Regions from separate parts of the Kitasatospora sp. NPDC051705 genome, predicted to be linked through region 2. Evidence: riboswitches for the same ligand, from Rfam matches in the RefSeq annotation. Region 2 holds a riboswitch; each other region holds the start of a gene.
The links. Region 2 has a riboswitch for cobalamin ahead of ACIA8Q_RS00365 (peptidase). Riboswitches for the same ligand answer to the same signal wherever they lie in the genome.
Positions count from the first base shown of each region.

Region 1: linked by a shared signal. The riboswitch ahead of ACIA8Q_RS25880 (cobalamin biosynthesis protein) and the one ahead of ACIA8Q_RS00365 (peptidase) in region 2 are both predicted to bind cobalamin.
Region 3: linked by a shared signal. The riboswitch ahead of ACIA8Q_RS14020 (iron ABC transporter permease) and the one ahead of ACIA8Q_RS00365 (peptidase) in region 2 are both predicted to bind cobalamin.

Region 1 covers NZ_JBITCO010000024.1:33,579-41,746, reverse strand. Annotated here, with positions in the region: gene ACIA8Q_RS25890 (alpha/beta hydrolase family protein) at 1-19, opposite strand, end outside; gene ACIA8Q_RS25885 (transcriptional regulator) at 239-949, opposite strand; cobalamin riboswitch at 1,246-1,378, shown strand; gene ACIA8Q_RS25880 (cobalamin biosynthesis protein) at 1,534-2,514, shown strand; gene ACIA8Q_RS25875 (cobyric acid synthase) at 2,511-4,025, shown strand; gene ACIA8Q_RS25870 (putative cobaltochelatase) at 4,022-6,136, shown strand; gene cobO (cob(I)yrinic acid a,c-diamide adenosyltransferase) at 6,143-6,748, shown strand; gene ACIA8Q_RS25860 (cobyrinate a,c-diamide synthase) at 6,759-8,144, shown strand.
Region 2 covers NZ_JBITCO010000001.1:81,779-87,039, reverse strand. Annotated here, with positions in the region: gene ACIA8Q_RS00390 (CbtB-domain containing protein) at 1-157, shown strand, start outside; gene ACIA8Q_RS00385 (CbtA family protein) at 177-929, shown strand; partial or broken gene ACIA8Q_RS00380 (enoyl-CoA hydratase/isomerase family protein) at 1,095-1,814, shown strand; gene mmsB (3-hydroxyisobutyrate dehydrogenase) at 1,811-2,695, shown strand; gene ACIA8Q_RS00370 (enoyl-CoA hydratase) at 2,692-3,465, shown strand; cobalamin riboswitch at 3,562-3,702, shown strand; gene ACIA8Q_RS00365 (peptidase) at 3,801-4,886, shown strand; gene ACIA8Q_RS00360 (flagellar hook-length control protein FliK) at 4,938-5,261, shown strand, end outside.
Region 3 covers NZ_JBITCO010000008.1:256,319-264,486, reverse strand. Annotated here, with positions in the region: gene ACIA8Q_RS14045 (amino acid ABC transporter permease) at 1-461, shown strand, start outside; gene ACIA8Q_RS14040 (amino acid ABC transporter ATP-binding protein) at 506-1,258, shown strand; gene ACIA8Q_RS14035 (CGNR zinc finger domain-containing protein) at 1,372-1,962, shown strand; gene sodX (nickel-type superoxide dismutase maturation protease) at 1,959-2,339, opposite strand; gene sodN (superoxide dismutase, Ni) at 2,601-2,996, shown strand; cobalamin riboswitch at 3,095-3,234, shown strand; gene ACIA8Q_RS14020 (iron ABC transporter permease) at 3,411-4,475, shown strand; gene ACIA8Q_RS14015 (ABC transporter ATP-binding protein) at 4,475-5,251, shown strand; gene ACIA8Q_RS14010 (ABC transporter substrate-binding protein) at 5,260-6,252, shown strand; gene ACIA8Q_RS14005 (nuclear transport factor 2 family protein) at 6,355-6,738, shown strand; gene ACIA8Q_RS14000 (GNAT family N-acetyltransferase) at 6,749-7,225, shown strand; gene ACIA8Q_RS13995 (anti-sigma regulatory factor) at 7,475-7,885, shown strand; gene ACIA8Q_RS13990 (RNA polymerase sigma factor SigF) at 8,043-8,168, shown strand, end outside.

The DNA.
Region 1 (8,168 bases), on a different contig from region 2:
CCGCGGTTCCCCAACGCATATCGCTCCCCGCTCTGACGGTCGGACGGTCTTGGACCGGACGGTGTTCGAGCACCAGTTCACCGGGAGGGCGGCCGGGCGGCCACCGGGCTGGGCCGTCCGGGGCACGACGGGGCGGCCGGCGGGGGTGCGGGCGGCGGGCGGGAGGCGGGCGGGCTGGAGGGGTACGGGCGGCGGTTCGGCGCGGGCAGGCGGGGGCGGGCGGGGGCGGGCCGCGGCGTCAGACCGGGATGTCGGTCCGGCGCCGCCCGAGCAACTCCCAGAAGCGCTCCGCCAACGGCTGCTCGCGGACCGGGTCCGGCACCGCGGCGGCCGGGGAGCCCCAGCTGCCGCTGCCCCAGTGGGAGGAGACCTGGTTCTCCTGCTGGAGGGCCGTCAGCACGGCCGCCAGGTCGTCCTCGTGGACCGGCACGATCCGGGCGACGGCCCGGACGTGGGCCTGCCACCGGCCGTCCACGCACTGGCGCAGGCACCGGTCGAGCTCCTCGCGGCGGCCGGTGACGTCGACGAGCTCGCGCAGCCGCAGGCCGAGCACCTGGGCGAGCGCGTGGGTCTGGGCCTCGTCGCCGTCCCACCGGCCGGTCAGCTCGGCGTCCTGGTAGCGGCGCAGGGCGACCCCGATCCGGCGGGCGGCGGCGTCCTGGTGGAGTTCGCGGGCGACCCGGAAGTCCCGCAGCCGGGTGGGGCGGGTGCCCATCAACTGGACGGCGGGGCACCAGAGCGCGCGGGCCAGCGCGATGAACTCCTCCTCGGTCGGCCGCAGCTCGCCGCTCTCCCAGGCGAGGACGTGGGTGGGCAGCAGGCGGACGCCGTGCGCGGCCATCCCGCCGACGACCTGGTCGGGGGTCAGGCCGAGGCCGGCCCGGTGGGCTCGGGCGGCGCCCGGCGAGAACGGCACCGGGGGCAGGGCGGGGGGCTGTCTGCGTCGCATGGGAACGAACGGTAGGTGCGGGTGGCGGCGGGCCCCAGCCGCCGAACACACGAAGCGGCCCTGGAGGTCCCTACGGACCGCTGGACGATCGCACAGGGTGTCATGCCCCTGCGGGCGGGCGGATCGGAGGTACCGACGGAGGTGCCGACGCGGGCCCCGCCGCCCGTCGCCGCCGCCCGGCCGGGAGCCCGCGGCCGCCCCGCGGCCCCCGGTCCCGTGTGACCAACCCCTCCGTGACCTCGGTTGACTCCCGGTTCGGCCGCGTGATGGGATCCGGGGGCCAAACGGAGGCATGCAGAGGAAGCCGGTGCGAGTCCGGCGCGGTCCCGCCACTGTCACCGGGGAGCACGCTCGGCAGGTTGCCACGGCGCGCCGTCAGAAGCCGCTGGAAGGCCCGGGGGTGCGTCCGACCCGGAAGCCAGGAGACTCTCGCCCCCGCTACGTCGAGCCAGGGCGCGGACCCTGAGTGAGGACACGCACGCGATGCAGGCTGCCCCGCCCCGCCGGACCCGACGCTGCCTTCCGCCGCACCCCCCGGTCCCGCCGCACCCGGCCGCCGCCCCCGCGAACCCGCCGCACCCGACGTGCGCCCGCTGACCCGCGCGGCGGCGTTCGCGCTGGGCGCCCTCGCGGGCTACGCCGCCGACGCCCGCTACGCCGACCCCCGCCGCGGCCACCCGGTGGCCGTCTTCGGCTCCGCCGCGGCCAGGCTCGAGCGCCGGCTCTGGCGGGACGACCGGGCGACCGGCGCCGGCTACACGGCCCTGTGCGCGGGCACCGTGGCCGCCGCCGCGGTGGCCCTGGACCGCACCGCGGGCCGGCGCCCGCTCGGCCGCGCGGCCCTGGCCGCCGCCGCGACCTGGACGGTGCTCGGCGGCACCTCGCTGACCCGGGAGGCCCGCACCATCGGCCGCTCGCTGGCCGCGGGCGACCTGACGGCGGCCCGGGCCCGGCTGCCGCACCTGTGCGGCCGCGACCCGAGCGCGCTGGACGAGCAGCAGATCGCCCGCGCGGTGGTCGAGTCGGTGGCCGAGAACACCGCCGACGCCGTCGTCAACGCGCTCGTCTGGGGCGCGCTGGCGGGCACGCCGGGGCTGCTGGCGTTCCGCGCGGTGAACACCCTGGACGCCATGGTCGGCCACCGCTCGCCGCGCCACGCCCGGTTCGGCTGGGCCTCGGCCCGGCTGGACGACGTGGCGGGCTGGCCGGGCGCCCGGCTGACCGCCCTGCTGACCGTCGCCGCCGCGCCGCAGCCGCGCACCGCCTGGCGGGTCTGGCGCCGGGACGGCTCGGCGCACCCGAGCCCGAACGCCGGCCAGGCCGAGTCCGCCTTCGCGGGCGCGGTCGGCGTCCGGCTGGGCGGCACCCTGCAGTACGGCGAGCGGGTCGAGCACCGACCCGTCCTGGGCGCCGAACTGCGGCCGGTCACGGTGGACGACATCGAGCGGGCCTGCGTGCTCTCCCGGAGGGTGGGCGCGCTGGCCCTGGGTACGACCGTGGCGGGGCACGTCGCACTGCGACTGCTGGCCGGCCGCGGAAGCAGAAGCGGAAAGGGACGGGCATGAGCAACGCGCTGCTGGTCGCAGGGACGACCTCGGACGCGGGCAAGAGCGTGGTGACGGCGGGCATCTGCCGCTGGCTGGCCCGCCGCGGGGTCGCGGTGGCGCCGTTCAAGGCGCAGAACATGTCGCTGAACTCCTTCGTCACCGCCGACGGCGCCGAGATCGGCCGGGCCCAGGCGATGCAGGCGCAGGCCGCCCGGGTGGAGCCGGAGGCGGCCATGAACCCGGTGCTGCTCAAGCCCGGCGCCGACGGCCGCAGCCAGGTCGTGCTGCTCGGCCGGCCGGTCGCCGAGGTCGGTGCGCTGGACTACCGCGAGCGCAAGCCCGTCCTGCTGGAGCGGGCCCTGGAGTGCCTGGCGGACCTGCGCCGCCGCTACGACGTGGTGGTCTGCGAGGGCGCCGGCTCGCCCGCCGAGATCAACCTGCGCGACCGGGACATCGCCAACATGGGCCTGGCCACCGCGGCCGGACTGCCCGTGGTGGTGGTCGGCGACATCGACCGCGGCGGCGTCTTCGCGGCCATGTACGGGACGCTGGCGTTGCTGTCCGCGGAGGACCAGCGGCACGTGGCCGGCTGGTTCGTCAACAAGTTCCGCGGCGACGCCCGGCTGCTCGCCCCCGGGCTGGAGATGCTCCACGGGCTGACCGGCCGCCCGGTGCTGGGCACCCTGCCGATGCTGCCGGGCCTGTGGCTGGACGCCGAGGACTCGCTGGACCTGTCGACCGTGGTGGACCGGGTGGACGGCCGCGGCCCGCTCGGCGCGGACGTGCTGCGGGTGGCCGTGGTGCGCTTCCCCCGGCTCTCCAACTTCACCGACGTGGACGCGCTCGCGCAGGAGCCGGGCGTGCTGGTGCGCTGGGCGACCCGGCCGGAGGAGCTGGCCGACGCCGACCTGGTGGTGCTGCCCGGCACCCGGGCCACCGTCGCCGACCTGGCCTGGCTGCGCGAGCGCGGCCTGGAACCGGCGCTGAAGGCCCGCGCGGCGGCCGGGCTGCCGGTGCTCGGGGTCTGCGGCGGCTACCAGATGCTGGCGGGCTCGATCGTCGACGAGGTGGAGTCCGGGGCCGGCGAGGTCGCCGGTCTCGGACTGCTGCCGACGCGCGTGCGGTTCGGCGCCGAGAAGGTGCTCGGCCGGCCGGTCGGCGAGGCGTACGGGCACCGGGTCGAGGGCTACGAGATCCACCACGGGGTGGTCGAGGTGGAGGGCGGCGAGCCCTTCCTGGACGGCTGCCGGGTCGGCCAGGTCTGGGGCACCACCTGGCACGGCGCGCTGGAGAACGACGGGTTCCGCCGCGAACTCCTGCGCGAGGTCGCCGGATCGGCGGGCCGCGCGTTCGTGCCCGCGCCGGACACGTCCTTCGCCGAGGCGCGCGAGGCCCGGCTGGACCGGCTGGGCGACCTGATCGAGGAGCACGCGGACACCGACGCGCTCTGGAAGCTGATCGAGGGCGGGGTGCCGGCGGCCGGATCGCTGCCGTTCCTGGCGCCCGGGGCACCTGGGGAGTATGCATGAGTGACGTCCGCTATCCGTTCACCGCGATCGTCGGCATGGCCGACCTGCGGCTCGGGCTGCTGCTCAACGCGGTCTCCCCGGCCGTGGGCGGCGTGCTCGTGCGCGGCGAGAAGGGCACCGCGAAGTCGACGATGGTGCGCGCCCTGGCCGGCCTGCTGCCGTCCATCGCCGCCGTCGACGGCTGCCGCTTCGCCTGCGACCCGGCCGGGCCGGACCCGCAGTGCCCGGACGGCCCGCACCCGGCCGCCGGCAGCCACGAACGCCCGTCCCAGCTGGTCGAGTTGCCGGTCGGCGTGGCCGAGGACCGGATCGTCGGCTCGCTCGACCTCGAGCGGGCGCTGGCCGAGGGCGTCAAGGCGTACGAGCCGGGGCTGCTCGCCAAGGCGCACCGCGGCGTGCTCTACATCGACGAGGTCAACCTGCTGCAGGACCACGTGGTGGACCTGCTGCTGGACGCCGCCGCGATGGGCCGCTCCTACGTCGAGCGCGAGGGCGTGTCGGTGCGGCACGCGGCCCGCTTCCTGCTGGTCGGCACGATGAACCCGGAGGAGGGCGAGCTGCGGCCGCAGCTGCTCGACCGCTTCGGCCTCACCGTCGAGATCGCCGCCACCCGGGAGCCCGCCGAGCGGGCCGAGGTGGTCCGCCGCCGGCTCGCCTACGACGCGGACCCGGCCGGCTTCGCCGCGCGGTTCGCCGAGGACGAGCGGGCGCTCGCCGGGCGCATCACCGCCGCCCGGGAGCTGCTCCCGGAGGTCGAGCTGACCGACACCGCACTGCGGCAGATCACCGCGGTGTGCGCCGCGTTCGAGGTGGACGGGCTGCGCGCCGACATCGTGATGGCCCGCACCGCCGTCGCGCTCGCCGCCTGGGACGGACGCACGGAGGTGCTGGAGGAGGACGTCCGCAAGGCCGCCCGGCTGGCCCTGCCGCACCGGCGCCGCCGCAACCCCTTCGACGCCCCGGGGCTGGACGAGGAGCAGCTGGAACGGACGCTGGAGGAGCACGCCCAGCCGGAGACCGAGCCCGAGCCCGAGCCGGAGGGCGACGGCCCCGACGGCGGCGACCCGGACGGGGACGGCCCGGACGGCGGCGGTGACGGCGGCCCGGGCGACGGCGGCCCCGACGGCGGCGGCGCACCCGAGCCGACCGGCGACGCGGCCCCGGAGACCTCCGCCCCGGAGCCCGCCCCCGCGGACGCCCCGGCGGAGGCCGGAGCACCCGAGCCGCAGCCCGTCCCGGCCCAGCACCCCGCCCCCGCCCGGGAGTCGGCGCCGGTCGCGGCCGGCGACCCGTACCGGACCCGGCTGTTCACCGTCCAGGGCACCGGCCGCGGCGCCCAGGGCCGCCGCTCCCCCGCCGAGACCAGCGCCGGCCACACCGTGCGCGCCCGCCGGCCGCAGGGCACCCTCAGCCGGCTGCACCTCACCGCCACCCTGCAGGCCGCCGCGCCGCACCAGGTCGCCCGCGGGCGCGACGGCCGCGCCCTGGTGCTGCACAAGGACGACTTCCGGGAGCAGGTGCGCCGCGGCCGCGAGTCCAACCTGGTGCTGTTCGTCGTGGACGCCTCCGGCTCGATGGCGGCCCGGCAGCGGATGACCGCCGTCAAGGGCGCCGTGCTGTCCCTGCTGATGGACGCCTACCAGCGCCGCGACAAGATCGGCATGATCACCTTCCGCGGCACCGGCGCCGAGCTGGCCCTGCCGCCCACCTCGTCCGTGGAGGTCGGCGCGGCCCGGCTGGAGTCGCTGCCCACCGGCGGCCGGACCCCGCTGGCCGCCGGGCTGCTGCGCGCGCACGAGGTGCTGCGGGTGGAACGGCTCCGCGACCCCGACCGCCGGCCGCTGCTGGTCCTGGTGACCGACGGCCGCGCCACCGGCGGACGCGACGCGCTCGCCGACTCCCGGCGTGCCGCCGGGCTCCTCGCCGCCCAGCGCACCGCCAGCGTCGTGCTGGACTGCGAGTCCGGCCCCGTCCGCCTCGGCCTCGCCCGCACCCTGGCCGGGCTGCTCGGCGGCAGCGCCGTCAGCCTGGACGAGCTGCGCGCCGAGGGCGTCGCCTCGCTCGTCCGCGCCAACCGACCCGTCACCACCTCGATGCGAAAGGCGGCCTGAGCCGACATGCCCAAGGGTGTCCCCGAAAGCGTCCCCGACGACGGCCTGACGACCCGTCAGCGCCGTACCCAGCCGATCACCGCCGTGCACACCGGCCCCGGGAAGGGCAAGTCCACGGCCGCCTTCGGCATGGCGCTGCGGGCCTGGAACCAGGGCTGGTCGGTCGGGGTGTTCCAGTTCGTGAAGTCCGCCAAGTGGAAGGTCGGCGAGGAGAACGCACTGCGCGTCCTCGGCGCCTCCGGCGAGGGCGGCACCGTCGACTGGCACAAGATGGGCTCCGGCTGGTCCTGGATCCAGCGCTCCGCCGAGCAGGAGATGACCAGCGAGGAGGCGGCCAAGGAGGGCTGGGAGCAGGTCAAGCGCGACCTCGCCGCCGAGACCTACCGCTTCTACGTGCTGGACGAGTTCACCTACCCGATGCACTGGGGGTGGATCGACCCGGCCGAGGTGGTGGCCGTGCTCGAGGACCGCCCCGGCAGCCAGCACGTCGTCATCACCGGCCGGTACGCACCCGAGGCGCTGACCGGCGCCGCCGACCTGGTCACCGAGATGACCAAGGTGAAGCACCCCATGGACGCCGGCCGCAAGGGCCAGCGCGGTATCGAGTGGTAGCCCCGAGAACGTGAACATCCCCCGCCTCGTCATCGCCGCGCCCTCCTCGGGCGCCGGCAAGACCACCGTCGCCACCGGCCTGATCGCGGCACTCGCCGCGCGCGGGCTGGCGGTGTCCCCGCACAAGGTCGGCCCCGACTACATCGACCCGGGCTACCACGCGCTCGCCGCCGGGCGCCCGGGCCGCAACCTGGACGCCTTCCTCTGCGGGCCGGAACGGGTCGCACCGCTGTTCCTGCACGGCGCGGCCGGGGCGGACGTGGCGGTGGTCGAGGGGGTCATGGGCCTGTTCGACGGGGCGTCCGGGCGCGGCGAGCTGGCCTCCACCGCCCACGTCGCCAAGCTCCTGCGGGCCCCGGTGGTGCTGGTGGTCGACGGCTCCTCGCAGTCCCGCTCGGTGGCCGCGCTGGTGCACGGCTTCGCCTCCTGGGACCCGGAGGTCCGGCTGGCCGGGGTGATCCTCAACCGGGTCGCCTCCGACCGGCACGAGCACCTCCTGCGGGAGGCCCTGGAGGAGGGCTCCGGCGTCCCCGTCCTCGGCGCGCTGCGCCGCTCCGCCGCCGTCGCCACGCCCTCCCGCCACCTCGGGCTGATCCCCGCGGTGGAACGCTCGGCGGAGGCCCTCAAGGCCGTCGCCGACATGGGCGAGCTCGTCGCCTCCTCCGTCGACCTGGACGCGCTGCTCGAACTCGCCCGCACCGCACCCGACCTGGCCGCCGACCCGTGGGATCCGACCGCCGAGGTCGCACCCGTCCCCGGGGCGCCGCGGATCGCCGTGGCCGGCGGGGCCGCGTTCTCCTTCTCGTACGCCGAGAACGCCGAACTGCTCACCGCCGCGGGCGCGCAGGTCGTCCCGTTCGACCCGCTGCACGCCTCCGCGCTGCCGGAGGGCACCGCCGGCCTGGTCATCGGCGGCGGGTTCCCCGAACTCTACGTGCGGGAGCTCAGCGGGAACGCCGAACTGCGCGGCGCCATCGCCGCGTTCGCCGCGGACTGCGGCCCGATCGCCGCCGAGTGCGCCGGACTGCTCTACCTGGGGCGGGAACTGGACGGCCTGCCGATGTGCGGCGTCCTGGACACCGGCGCCCGGATGACCGAACGCCTCACCCTCGGCTACCGGGAGGCCGTCGCCCTGCACGACTCCCCGCTCGCCCCGGCCGGCACCCGCCTGCGCGGCCACGAGTTCCACCGGACGGTCTGCGAACCGGGCGCCGGCGACCACCCCGCCTGGGGCTGGCACCTGCCCACCGGCCCGCGCACCGAGGGCTTCGCCGGCGGCACCGTGCACGCCTCCTACCTCCACCTGCACTGGGCCGGATCGCCCGCCCTGGCGGCCTCGTTCGCGGCGGCCGCGGCGGCGTTCGACGCCGGGACGGGACGGGGCGCCCGCCCCTAGGGTCGTCCTTAGGATGTGGGCATG
Region 2 (5,261 bases):
GGCCGTCCTGCCCTGGGCGGTCTTCTTCGGTGTCCTGATGCTGCTGGCGATCTACTTCGTCGGTGCCGAGCAGGGTGCCACCTCGCTGATCTCCGGCGAGGACGTCCACGAATGGGTGCACGACGGTCGTCACCTGCTCGGCTTCCCCTGCCACTGAGGACGGGGAAGACCGCACAGTGAACTCCGCAACCGTCAGAACCCTGCTCGTGCGCGGGATGATCGCCGGCCTCGCGGCCGGCGTTCTCGCGCTCGTCACCGCCTACCTGCTCGGTGAGTCCAAGGTGGACGCCGCCATCGAGTTCGAGGAGGCGCACTCCGCCGAGCACGGCATGGAGGTGGTCAGCCGCTCCCTGCAGTCCACGGCGGGTCTGGCCACCGGCATCCTGCTGTTCGCCGTGGCCATGGGCGGCATCGCCGCCCTCGCGTACTGCTTCGCCCTCGGGCGGATCGGCCGCTTCGGCGCCCGGGCGACGGCGCTGGTCGTCTCGCTCGCCGCGCTGGTGACCGTGTACGTGGTGCCGTTCCTCAAGTACCCGGCCAACCCGCCGTCCATCGGCAACCCCGACACCATCGGCAAGCGCACCGTCCTGTACTTCCTGATGATGGTGCTCAGCGTCCTGCTCGCGGTCGCGGCGGTCATCATCGGCAAGCGCCTGGCCCCGCGCCTGGGCAACTGGTACGCCGCGGTCGCGGCCGGGGGCGGCTTCGTCGTCGCCGTCGGCCTGGCCTACGCCCTCCTGCCGGTGATCAACGAGGTGCCCGAGGAGTTCCCGGCCACCCTGCTCTGGCAGTTCCGCCTCGCGGCGCTCGCCATCCAGCTCGTGCTGTGGACCTCCTTCGGGCTGGTCTTCGGCGAGCTCGCCAAGCGCGTGCTCGAGCCCGAGCCCGCCGCGGTGAAGGCCCCGGCCCAGGCCGTCGCCGCCCGGTAGCGCCCGCGCCGCCGACCCGCAGCCCGCTCCCCGCACGGGGGGCGGGCTGCGCGTCGTCCTGCGCCGGTCGGGGGAGGGCGCGGTGACGGTTCGTCACGGGACCTGGACTTACTAGGACGTCCGACTATATGGTCGACGGCAGGTCCGCGGTGTCAGGGAAGCCGCGGCGTCGGCGTCTCCGCCCACGGGAGCGTCCGGATCGTCACCGGGAACACGCGCGTCGCCATGCCGGAGGCCGGCATCGGCGTCGTCCCCGACGTCGGCGGCACCTACCTGCTCGCCCTCGCGCCGGGCGAGCTGGGCACCCACCTCGCCCTCACCGCGGGCTCCGTCGGTGCCGCCGACGCGCTGCTCTGCGGGCTCGCCGACCACTACGTCCCCGCCGAGCGGCTGCCCGTGCTGCTCGACGACCTCGCCGAACTGCCCGTCCACGAGGCCCTGGAACGGCATGTCGAGCCCACGCCGGCCGGTCTGCTGGACGGCCGGCGGGCGTGGATCGACAGCTGCTACGCGGCGGGCACCGTCGAGGAGATCCTCGCGCGGCTGGGCGACAGCGGTGAACCCGAGGCCGAGAAGGCCGCCGAGCGCATCGCCGCCAACTCCCCGACGGTGGTCAAGGCCACCCTGGCGGCCCTGCGCCGGGCCCGCGCCCTGGGCCCGCTGGAGGCCGTGCTCGACCAGGAGTACCGGACCTCCTGCGCGGCGCTCGCCACTCCGGACCTCGCCGAGGGGATCCGGGCCCAGGTGATCGACAAGGACCGGTCACCGCGCTGGACGCCGGCCTCCCTGGGAGCCGTCGAACCCGCCACCGTGGCCCGCTACTTCGCCCCGCTCGGCGACGGAGAACTCGGCCTCGCCGCCACCACACCCCTGGAGCGCTGGTGACCCACCGCATCGGATTCGTCGGACTGGGCAACATGGGCGGCCCGATGGCCGCCAACCTCGTCGCCGCCGGACACCGGGTGACCGGCTACGACCTCTCGGCGGAGGCCCGGGAACGGGCTGCGGCCCGGGGAGTGAAGATCGCGGTTTCCGCCGCCGAAGCGGTCGGCGAGGCCGAGGTGGTGCTCACCATGCTGCCGACCGGACGCCATGTCCTCGATTCCTACGGCGAGTTGACGGAGGCGGCAGCGGGAGCGCTGTTCGTCGACTGCTCCACCATCGCGGTCGGGGACGCCCGGGTCGCCGCCGACCTCGCCCGGGTCGCGGGGCACCGGGCCGTCGACGCGCCGGTCTCCGGCGGCGTGCCCGGCGCCGAGGCCGCGAGCCTGACCTTCATGGTCGGCGCGGACGGGCCCGACTTCGCCGAGGCCGAGCCGGTGCTCGCCGCCATGGGCCGCCGGGTCGTGCACTGCGGGACGTCCGGGGCGGGGCAGGCCGCGAAGATCTGCAACAACATGATCCTCGGCATCTCGATGATCGCGGTCAGCGAGGCCTTCGTGCTCGGGGAGAGCCTCGGGCTCAGCCACCAGGCCCTGTTCGACGTGGCCTCCGCCGCCTCCGGGCAGTGCTGGGCACTGACCAGCAACTGCCCCGTCCCCGGGCCCGTCCCGGCCAGCCCGGCCAACCGCGGGTACGCCGGAGGCTTCGCCGCCGCCCTGATGGCCAAGGACCTCGGACTCGCGGCCGCGGCGGCGACATCCTCCGACGTCCCCGCCGAACTGGGCGGCAGGGCAGCCGAGTTGTACGCGGCGTTCGCCGAGGAGGTGGGCGCCGGGCTGGACTTCTCGGCCATCATCACGACCCTCAGGAAGGACGACGCATGACGTTCGAGACGATCCTGGTCGAGCGCAGGGGCCGGGTGGGCGTGATCACGCTCGACCGCCCCAAGGCGCTGAACGCCCTCAACACCACGCTGATGAACGAAGTCGTGGCGGCCGCGGAGGAGTTCGACCGCGACCGGGAGGTCGGCGCGCTGGTGGTCACCGGCTCGGAGAAGGCCTTCGCGGCCGGCGCCGACATCAAGGAGATGCAGTCCCTGGACTTCGTGGACGCCTACCTCGGCGACTGGTTCGCCGCGTGGGACCGCTTCGGAGCCCTGCGCAAGCCCGTCGTCGCGGCCGTCGCCGGGTACGCGCTGGGCGGCGGCTGCGAGCTGGCGATGCTCTGCGACGTCCTGCTGGCGGCCGACACCGCGAAGTTCGGGCAGCCGGAGATCAAGCTCGGGGTGATCCCGGGCATAGGCGGCTCGCAGCGGCTCACCCGGGCCGTCGGCAAGGCCAAGGCGATGGAGCTGTGCCTGACCGGCCGGATGATGGGCGCCGAGGAGGCCGAGCGGGCCGGCCTGGTCTCCCGGATCGTCCCCGCGGACCAGCTGCTGACCGAGGCGCTGGCCACCGCCGAGGCCGTCGCGGCGATGTCCGCCCCGGCGGTGGCGATGCTCAAGGAGAGCGTCAACCGCGCCTTCGAGACCACCCTGGCCGAGGGCGTGCGCTTCGAACGGCGGCTGTTCCACGCGACGTTCGCGACGGCCGACCAGAAGGAGGGCATGGCCGCCTTCGCCGAGAAGCGCCTGCCGGAGTTCCGCCACCGCTGACCCGTACGGTTCCGGCACCTTGCGCGCGGCCCGCGGTGCCGTGTTCCGGTGCCGGAACCGTGACGTGGCGCACCGTCCCTTGACCGGATCTTCGCGTCTTCGCCATGATGGGCCGTCATGTTGTGACTCCGCCGACGGGGGAAGTCCGGTTCGAATCCGGCGCTGACCCGCAACGGTAGGCCGCCGACGTCCCGTCGGCGGCGAGCCCGAGTACCCGGCGGCGGAGGTGTGTCACCCCCTCCTCCCGTCGTGGTCTGCGGGCCGGAGCTCCGAGGGCTGCCCGGCGTGCCGCCGGCGCCCTCCGGGCCCCTGCGTCCAGGCCCGGAAAGGCAGCCATGCCCGCCCTCCGCCGCACTCTCGGTCTGCTCGCGATACCCGCCCTCGCCCTCGCCACCGCGCTCCCGGCGGCCACCGCCGCCCAGGCCGCGCCCGCCGCCGCACCCGCCGCGACCGCGGCCCCGACGATCCGCCCCGACGCCGCCGCGGGCGGCTGGCTGGCCCGCCAGCTCGTCGACGGCGACCACTTCGAGTCCGTGTTCAACGGCACCGCCTACCCCGACCAGGGCCTGACCGTCGACGCCGTGCTGGCCTTCGCCGCCTCCCACGGCTCCGACGAGGCCGCCGCCCGGGCCACCGCCTGGCTGGCCAAGCCCGAGATCCTCGGCGGCTACCTCGGCGACGGCACCACCGAGGCCTACGCCGGTGCCACCGCCAAGCTGCTGCTCGCCGCCGAGGTCCGCGGCGCGAACCCGACCGCCTTCGGAGGCGTCGACCTGCCGGCCCGGCTGCGCTCCCTGCAGACCGCCGAGGGCCGCTTCTCCGACCGCTCCCAGTGGGGCGACTACAGCAACGCCTTCGGCCAGTCGCTCGCCCTGATCGCCCTGCACCGCACCCCCGGCGGCGCCCCCGCCGCGGCCGTCGACTTCCTGGCGAACAGCCAGTGCGCGGACGGCGGTTACCCGGTCTCCTTCGGCCAGACCACCTGCACCAGCGACCCGGACGCCACCGCGCTGGCCGCCCAGGCCCTCGCCGCCACCGGCCGCACCGCCAAGGCGAACGCCGGCCTCGGCTGGCTCACCGCCCACCAGAACGCCGACGGCGGCTTCGCGGCCGCCGGGGCGACCGCCTCCAACGCCAACACCACGGGCCTGGCCACCCAGGCGCTGCTGGCCGGCGGACGCCTCGGCGCCGGCCTCAAGGGCTGGAGCCGGCTGGTGAAGTTCCAGCAGGGCTGCTCCGCCGACCCGGCGGTCCGCGGCGCCGTCGCCTACGACGCGACCGGATTCGACCCGGCCAACGGCGCCCGGGCCACCGCGCAGGCCGCGCTCGGCCTCGCCGGCACCCCGCTGGCCACCCTCTCCGCCGCCGGCGCGCGTCCGGCCGCCCCGACCCTGGCCTGCCCGGCGCCCGCCGCCCGCTGAGCCACCGAACTCCTGAGCCACCGAACCCCTGAGCCCACGAGGAGAGTTCCGATGACCGACACCCTCACCCCGGCCAGACCGGCCCGCCGCGCGCTCGGCTCGATCGCCGCGGCCGCGGCCCTCACCGCCGGCCTGCTCGGCGCCTCCGCCGTCCAGGCCCCCGCGGCCCACGCGGCCGCCTGCAGCGGCACCACCGGCGTCACCGTCGTGGTCGACTTCACCGCCGTCGGCGGCGGCGTCGAGACCGGCTGCGCACCCGGCGATCCGGCCACCGGGCTCGCCGCGCTGACCGGCGCCGGATTCACGTACGCCTTCCACCCGCGGTTCCCCGGCTTCGTCTGCAAGATCAACGCGCTGCCGGCTACCTGCACCAAC
Region 3 (8,168 bases), on a different contig from region 2:
CGGAGATCGTCCGCGGCGGCATCCAGTCGGTGGACGAGGGGCAGACCGAGGCGGCCCACGCGCTCGGCATGAGCCGGTTCGCGACCATGCGCCGGATCGTCCTGCCGCAGGCCATGCGGGTGATCATCCCGCCGACCGGCAACGAGACCATCTCGATGCTCAAGACCACCTCGCTGGTCAGCGTCATCGCGCTGGAGGAGCTGTTCCGGGCCGGGCAGAACATCTACTCGCGCACCTTCCAGACCATCCCGCTGCTGATCACCGTCAGCCTCTGGTACCTCTTCCTGACCTCCGTGCTGACCGTCGGGCAGTACTACGTCGAGCGGTACTACGCTCGGGGTACCAGCAGGACGCTGCCGCCGACCCCGCTCCAGCGCGTGCGCGGCCTCTTCCGCGGCAAGCCCGCGCCGAAGACCGAGCACGACGTCGTCCCGGGGCTCGAGGGAGGTGGTCACGCATGACCGATCTGACCAAGCAGCCGCAGGACGCCGCACCGGGCGAGCCGATGGTCAAGGCCGAGGGCGTGCGCAAGTCGTACGGCCTGGTCGAGGTGCTCAAGGGCATCGACCTGGAGGTCAAGCCCCGCGAGGTGTTCTGCCTCATCGGCCCGTCGGGCTCCGGCAAGTCGACCTTCCTCCGGTGCATCAACCACCTGGAGAAGATCAACGGCGGACTGCTGTCCGTCGACGGCGAGCTGGTCGGCTACCGGCGCAAGGGCGACAAGCTCTACGAGCTCAAGGACCGCGAGGTCGCGCTCAAGCGGCGCGACATCGGCATGGTGTTCCAGCGCTTCAACCTGTTCCCGCACATGACCGCCATAGAGAACGTCATCGAGGCGCCGGTCCAGGTGAAGGGCGAGTCCAAGGCCGACGCCCGCGAGCGCGGGATGGCCCTGCTGGAGCGGGTCGGCCTGTCCGACAAGGCGAAGAACTACCCGTCGCAGCTCTCCGGCGGCCAGCAGCAGCGCGTGGCGATCGCCCGCGCACTGGCCATGAAGCCGAAGCTGATGCTCTTCGACGAGCCCACCTCCGCGCTCGACCCGGAGCTGGTCGGCGAGGTGCTGGACGTCATGCGCGGGCTGGCCGAGGAGGGGATGACGATGATCGTCGTCACCCACGAGATGGGCTTCGCCCGCGAGGTCGGCGACGCGCTGGTGTTCATGGACGGCGGCGTCGTCGTCGAGTCCGGGACCCCCCGCGACGTGCTCACCGACCCGCAGCACGAACGCACCAGGGCCTTCCTCTCCAAGGTCCTGTAGATCCCTACCGTCGGCGCCCGGCAGGCTGCTCCTGCCGGGCGCCGACGTTTTCCCCACTCGGGTAATAGGCTGGAAGCAGTCAGCCCGTTACCGACACTTCTGGAAGGACCGCCGTGGAGCTCGCCTCGTACGCCGACCTCGCCGTCCGGCTGGTGAACACCGAGGAGCCCGAGCGCGGAACCGACTCGCTGACCTCCGTCGAGGCCGTGCGCGAGCTGTTCTCCGACTCCTCGCGGGCCGCCGCGCTGGCCGACGAGTCCGACCTGCCCCGGCTGCGGGCGGTGCGGACCAGACTGCGCGGGGTCTTCGAGGCCGCCGCCGAGAACGACGAGGTCCGGGGCGTCGACCTGCTGAACAGCCTGCTGATGGAGTACCCCGTCAGCCCGCTGGTCTCCGGGCACGACTACCTGGACGACGCCGGCCGGCCCCGCTGGCACCTGCACCTCGCCGACAACTCGCCGACCGCCACCGCGCACTTCAGCGCCGTCGCCTGCATGGGCCTGGCCGTGCACCTGACCGAGCTGGGCGCCGACCGGCTCGGCATCTGCCAGGCCGCCCCCTGCCGCAACGCCTACCTGGACACCTCGACCAACCGCTCCCGCCGCTACTGCTCGGACCGCTGCGCGACCCGCGCCAACGTCGCCGCCTACCGGGCCCGCAAGCGCCAGGAGGCGGAGGCCGCGGCGCCGGGCAACACCCCCTAGCGCGGCTGCGGCGGGTGGACGTCCTCCACCCAGAGGCCCAGCCGGCGGGCCAGGCCCGGGACGGCGGCCAGCCGGCCGCCGAGCAGCAGCCGCTCCAGCCGGCGGCCGGGCGCCAGCCAGGCCGGGCGCGGGCGCAACCGCAGCAGCACCCGGCCGAGCACCAGCTCGTCCGGCACCGGGCCGTAGCTGCGGCTGTCGCTGTCCACCGGCCGGTTGTCGGACAGCAGCCACCAGCCCGCCGGGCGGCGCTCGGCGGCCCGCTTGACCACCAGCAGGTCCTGCTGGAAGGGGTGCCGGAAGAGCACCACCGCGCCCGGGCGGATCGGCGCGCCGTAGCGCACCAGCAGCTGGTCGCCCTCGCGCAGGGTCGGGACCATCGAGGGCCCGGCCACGTCGACCAGCCCGAACGGCAGCGCGCCGCCGCCCCGGGCGCCGCCCCCGGCTTCCGCGCTCCGCGCCACGACTCCTCCTCCCGACCGAACGGTCCCAGTCTGCCGCACGGATCGTCACCCCGTTCGATGTCCGGATTACCCCGGTTCCGGGTCCGCCTTTTGCCCTAGGCCCACCGCCCGATCGCGAAACCCGCAGGGCGGAAGGGTAATCTCGGGCGCGGGAAGACGATCTAAGGAAGGACTCCCATGTTCTCTCGTCTGTTTGCACCGCGCGCCACCGCCCACGCCCACTGCGACCTGCCCTGCGGCGTGTACGACCCGGCGCAGGCCCGGATCGAGGCCGAGTCGGTCAAGGCCACCCAGGAGAAGTACCAGGCCAACGAGGACCCGCACTTCCGCGCCCGCGCCGTCATCATCAAGGAGCAGCGCGCCGAGGCCGTCAAGCACCACATCTCGGTGCTGTGGAGCGACTACTTCAAGGCCCCGCACTTCGAGAAGTACCCGCAGCTGCACGCGCTGATCAACGACACCCTGAAGGCCGCCTCGGCCGCCAAGGCGTCCACCGACCCGGCCACCGGCCAGGCCCTGCTGGACCTGATCGCCGAGGTCGACAAGATCTTCTGGGAGACCAAGCAGGCCTGAGCCTGACGCGTCGCCACCCGACCGCCCCCGTCCGCACCGCCGGACGGGGGCGGTCGTGCGTCCACGGCCGACCCGGCCGGGACCCACCCCGGTAAGGGTTGCCTAGCCTGAGTGGCTGTTATGCTGCCAGGGCGTCCGAGGGGGAAGTCCGGTGTGAGTCCGGCGCTGACCCGCAACGGTGAGCGCGGCCCGCACGGCCGCGCCAGCCCGATCGCCCCCGGCCGCTGACCTCCCGACAACTCGCCGTGGACTGCGAGGGGACGGCGCCGCACGGGCCCGCGCCCGCCCGGCGCCCGCCCCCGCGCGCCCGCGGCCCGAGGCAAGGCGCACAACCCCGGTGAACGAGCGCAGCGAACGGACCGTCAACAGGTGCGCGCGGGCCCACGCCCGTGTGCGGCCCGGCGGGGCCGGCACGTGAGCGGCGCCGCGGCCGCGCCGCCCGCCCGGCGGATACCCGCCCCGCCCCTCGCCCTCGGCCTGGCCGTCGCCCTGCTGCTCTCGCTGGTCTGCGGGGTCGCGCTGGGCGCCGCCGGCCTCGGCCCTGCCCGGGTGCTGCGGCTGCTCGCCGCCGGGCTGACGGGCGGTCGACTGGAGGCCGACGAGGCCGCCGCGTACGCCATCGTCTGGGAGATCCGGCTGCCGCGCACCGTGCTGGCCGCGGTGGTCGGCGCCGGGCTCGCCGCCACCGGGGTCGCCGTGCAGGCTCTGGTGCGCAACGCGCTGGCCGATCCGTTCGTGCTCGGGATCTCCTCCGGCGCGGCCGTCGGCGCCAACGCCGTCCTGCTGCTGGGCGCCTTCGCCTCGCTCGGGGTGTGGGCGATCTCGGCCTCCGCCTTCGGCACCGCGCTGCTCGCCATGGTGCTGGTCTACCTGGCCGCCCGGACCGCCCACGGACTCACCCCGCTGCGCCTGGTGCTCACCGGCACCGCGCTCTCCTACGGCTTCTCCGCCGCCACCGCGCTGATGGTCTTCGCCGCCGCCCGCGGCGAGGCCGCCCGGGACGCCATGATGTGGCTGCTCGGCAACCTCGGCGGCGCCACCTGGGGATCCGTCCCGATCGTCGCCGCCACCGTGCTCGCCGGCCTGGTCCACCTGCACTGCTCCGCGGGCCGGCTGGACGCGCTCGCCATGGGTGACGAGACGGCCGCCTCGCTCGGCGTGGACCCGGACCGGCTGCGCCGCGAGCTGTTCGTGGTGACCGCCGCCGTCACCGGCACGGTGGTCGCGGTCAGCGGGGCGATCGGCTTCGTCGGGCTGATGGTCCCGCACCTGGCCCGGATGCTGGTCGGGGCCGGCCACCGCCGGGTGCTGCTGGTCGCGCCGGTGGCGGGTGCGCTACTGCTGGTCTGGGTGGACATCGTCTCGCGGACCCTGCTGGCGCCCGCCGAACTGCCCGTCGGGGTCGGCACCGCGGTGCTCGGCGTGCCCTGCTTCCTGTTCCTGATGCGCCGCCGCGGCCACGCCCTCGGGGGGCGCTGATGGACCTCTCCCTCGACCGGGTCTCGGTCGACCTGGCCGGTGCCCGGCTGGTCCACGACGTCGTGCTGAAGGCCGCCGCCGGGCAGGTGGTCGGTCTGGTGGGGCCGAACGGCAGCGGCAAGTCGACCCTGCTGCGCTGCGTCTACCGGGCGCTGCGGCCCGCCGCCGGGGCCGTCCTGCTGGACGGCGCCGAGCTGCACGCGCTCCCCGCCCGCGAGGCCGCCCGGCGGGTGGCCGCGCTGCCGCAGGAGCACTCCGCCGAGTTCGACTTCACCGTCGCCGAGGTGGTCGCGATGGGCCGGCTGCCGCACCGGAGCGGGCTGGGCGGGCCGGGCCCGGACGACCGCGCGCGCTGCGCGCGGGCGCTGCGCCGGGTCGGCGCCGAGCACCTGGCCGGACGGGGCTTCCCGAGCCTGTCCGGCGGCGAGAAGCAGCGGGTGCTGATCGCCCGCGCGCTGGTCCAGGACCCGCGGCTGCTGGTGCTCGACGAACCCACCAACCACCTGGACATCGCCCACCAGTTGGACGTGCTGGCGCTGGTCCGGGAGGCCGGGCCGACGGTGCTCACCGCCCTGCACGACCTCAACCTGGCGGCCGGCCACTGCGACCTGCTGTACGTGCTGCGGGCCGGCCGGATCGTCGCCTCCGGGCCGCCCGCCGAGGTGCTCCGGCCCGACCTGCTGGCCGAGGTGTTCGGCGTCCGGGCCACCCCCGTCCGGCACCCGGTGACCGGCGCCCTCCAGCTGCTCTTCGACCGTGTCCACCCCACCCGCTAGGAACCCGCTTGCGCACCAAGGCCGTTGCCTCCGCCGCCCTGCTCGCCCTCGGACTCACCGCCTGCGGCGCGGAGATCGCCCCCGGCGACGCCGCCGCCGGCTCCGCCCACTACCCGGTGACCGTGCAGAACTGCGGCACCGCGCTCACCTTCGACCGCAAGCCCGCCCGGGCGGTCACCAACGACGTCGGCATCACCGAGCTGATGCTCGCCCTCGGCCTCGCCGACCGGATGGCCGGCTACGTGATGCCCGACGACAAGGGCCGGGTCGACCAGGTCGCCTGGAAGGACGGCTACCAGCGGACCGCGTGGCTCTCCAGGAAGGAGATCACCAAGGAGATCGTGCTGGACGCCCGGGCCGACCTGGTCTTCGCGGGCTGGCACTACGGCTTCGACGAGGGGAGCGGCTTCACCCCGCAGGCGCTGAAGGACCTCGGCATCGGCTCGTACGTGCTCAGCGAGTCCTGCCGCAGCGGCCGGGGCCCCGAGCGCGGGGTGATGTCCCCGCTGGACGCGCTCTACACCGACCTGGCCAACCTGGGCGAGGTCTTCGACGTCCGGGACCGCGCCGACCGGCTGATCGCCGACTTCCGGGCGCAGGTGGCCGCCGTGCCTGAGCCCGCGCACCGGCCGTCCGTCTTCCTGTACGACAGCGGGAAGGACAAGCCGTACACCGCCGGGAGGTTCGCCGCGCCCCAGGAGATCATCGCCAGGGCCGGCGGGACCAACGTGACGGGCGACCTCGCCGACAGCTGGACCACCGTCGGATGGGAGAGCGTCGTCGAGCGCGATCCCGAGGTGATCGTGATCAACAACTACGGGGAGACCGGCGCCGAGGCCAAGCGCGCCTTCCTGAAGTCCTTCCCGCCGCTCGCCGGCGTCTCGGCGGTCCGGAACGACCGGATCTTCGTCCTGGACTACGTCGACCTGGTGGAGAGCCCGCGCAACCCGGCCGCGATCACCGCACTGGCCGCCTACCTGCGCACCGTCCCCGCCCGCTGACCGGCGGCCCGGATCCCGCTCCCCCGGCGGGCCCGCCGGCCCGGCCCGCCGGGCGTACGCTCGGAGGTGCGAGCCGACGGACCCGACCGGAGGAGCGAGATCATGACCACCACGGCGGCGCCGTCCGCCTTCGACACCCGTGCGCTGCGCGAGGGCATCGAGCGCAGCGACCCCGCGGCCCTGCTGGCCCTGTACGCGGACGACGCGGAACTGCGCGTGGTCGACCGCAAGACCCAGCCCAGCCACCCCCTGGTGATGCACGGGCGGGACGAGATCGCCGCCATGCTGAACGAGGTCTACAGCCGCGAGCCCACCCACACCCTCGAACAGGTGGTGGTCCAGGGCGAGCACGTCGCCTTCATGGAGTCCTGCCGCTACCCCGACGGCGTGCGGGTGCTGATGACCTCCATGGCCGACCTGCGGGACGGCAGGATCGTCGACCAGACCTCGATCCAGGCCTGGGACGAGACCGGGCCCGCCCAGTAGGCTCGTCGGCATGATCCGCACCGCCGTCGCCACCGACGTCCCCGTCATCCACGCCATGGTCCGCGAACTCGCCGAGTACGAGAAGGAACCGCACGCGGCGGTGGCCACCGAGGAGCAGCTGCACGACGCTCTGTTCGGTGCCAGTCCCGCGCTCTTCGGCCTGGTCGCCGAGGACGAGGCCACCGGCGAGCCGGTCGGCTTCGCCGTCTGGTTCCTCAACTTCTCGACCTGGCGCGGCACCCACGGGATCTACCTGGAGGACCTCTACGTCCGCCCGGAGGCCCGCGGCGGCGGCCACGGCAAGGCCCTGCTGCTGGAGCTGGCGCGGATCGCCGTCGAGCGCGGCTACGCGCGGATGGAGTGGTCGGTCCTCGACTGGAACGAGCCCTCGATCAACTTCTACAAGTCGCTCGGCGCCGTCCCGATGGACGACTGGAGCATCTTCCGGCTCACCGGCGAGGCGCTCACCGCCGCCGGGAGCCGCTGAACGGTCCGCCCGAACCCCTGCCACCCTGCGTCGCGATGGCTTACCATGAGTGACTCCCGAGCCCCGGACGGCGTGCGGAAAGCGGTAAGGTCTCAGGCGGATACGCGGCGTCCGGCCGCCCTGCGAGGGGTATGACCGGTACGTACCGCACCACCCCTCTGGACAGTTGGGGCGAAGCAGTTGAGCCAAGCAACAGACAGTGCCGCGGCCACCGGCCCGGAAGCACAGCGCGTCACCCAGGAGGTGAGGGTGTCCCAGATCGACGGCGAGCCCGGAGTGCAGGACTTCGTGGAGGTCCGGCTGCCCGCGGCAGGGGCCTACCTCTCGGTCCTGCGAACAGCGACGGCCGGCCTGGCGGCGCGGCTCGACTTCACCCTCGACGAGATCGAGGACCTTCGGATCGCGGTCGACGAGGCCTGCGCCATCCTGCTCCAGCAGGCGGTGCCCGGTTCCGTCCTGTCCTGCGAGTTCCGGCTGGTCGGCGACTCGCTGAAGGTGACGGTCGCCGCCCCGACCACGGACGGCAAGGCGCCCGAACGCGACACCTTCGCCTGGACGGTGCTCTCCGCACTGGCCGGCGAGGTGGACTCCTCGGTCGCCGAGGACAAGACCGTGTCGATCAGCCTGCACAAGAAGCGCGGCGGCCCCGCCGCCCACTAGACGGGCGTCGAGCAGCACCGCGCGAAGGGCCGTCCGTCCGCCCCCGATCCGGGGCCGGGCGGGCGGCGCCCGGTACCGCCCCCCAGCGGTACGACCAACGAGAAGATGCCGGGGCCAACGGGCCCCGGTGCTCCCGGAACGGAACGGGGGAATGGCCGTGAGTGATCTGGACCGTACCGGCCTCGCGACGGCGGGCCCTGCCGTACCGACCCAGGCGAGCGTTCCCGGCCTCGCCGCCAACGACGATGCGCACCCGAAGGACGCCCACCGGATGAGCCACCCG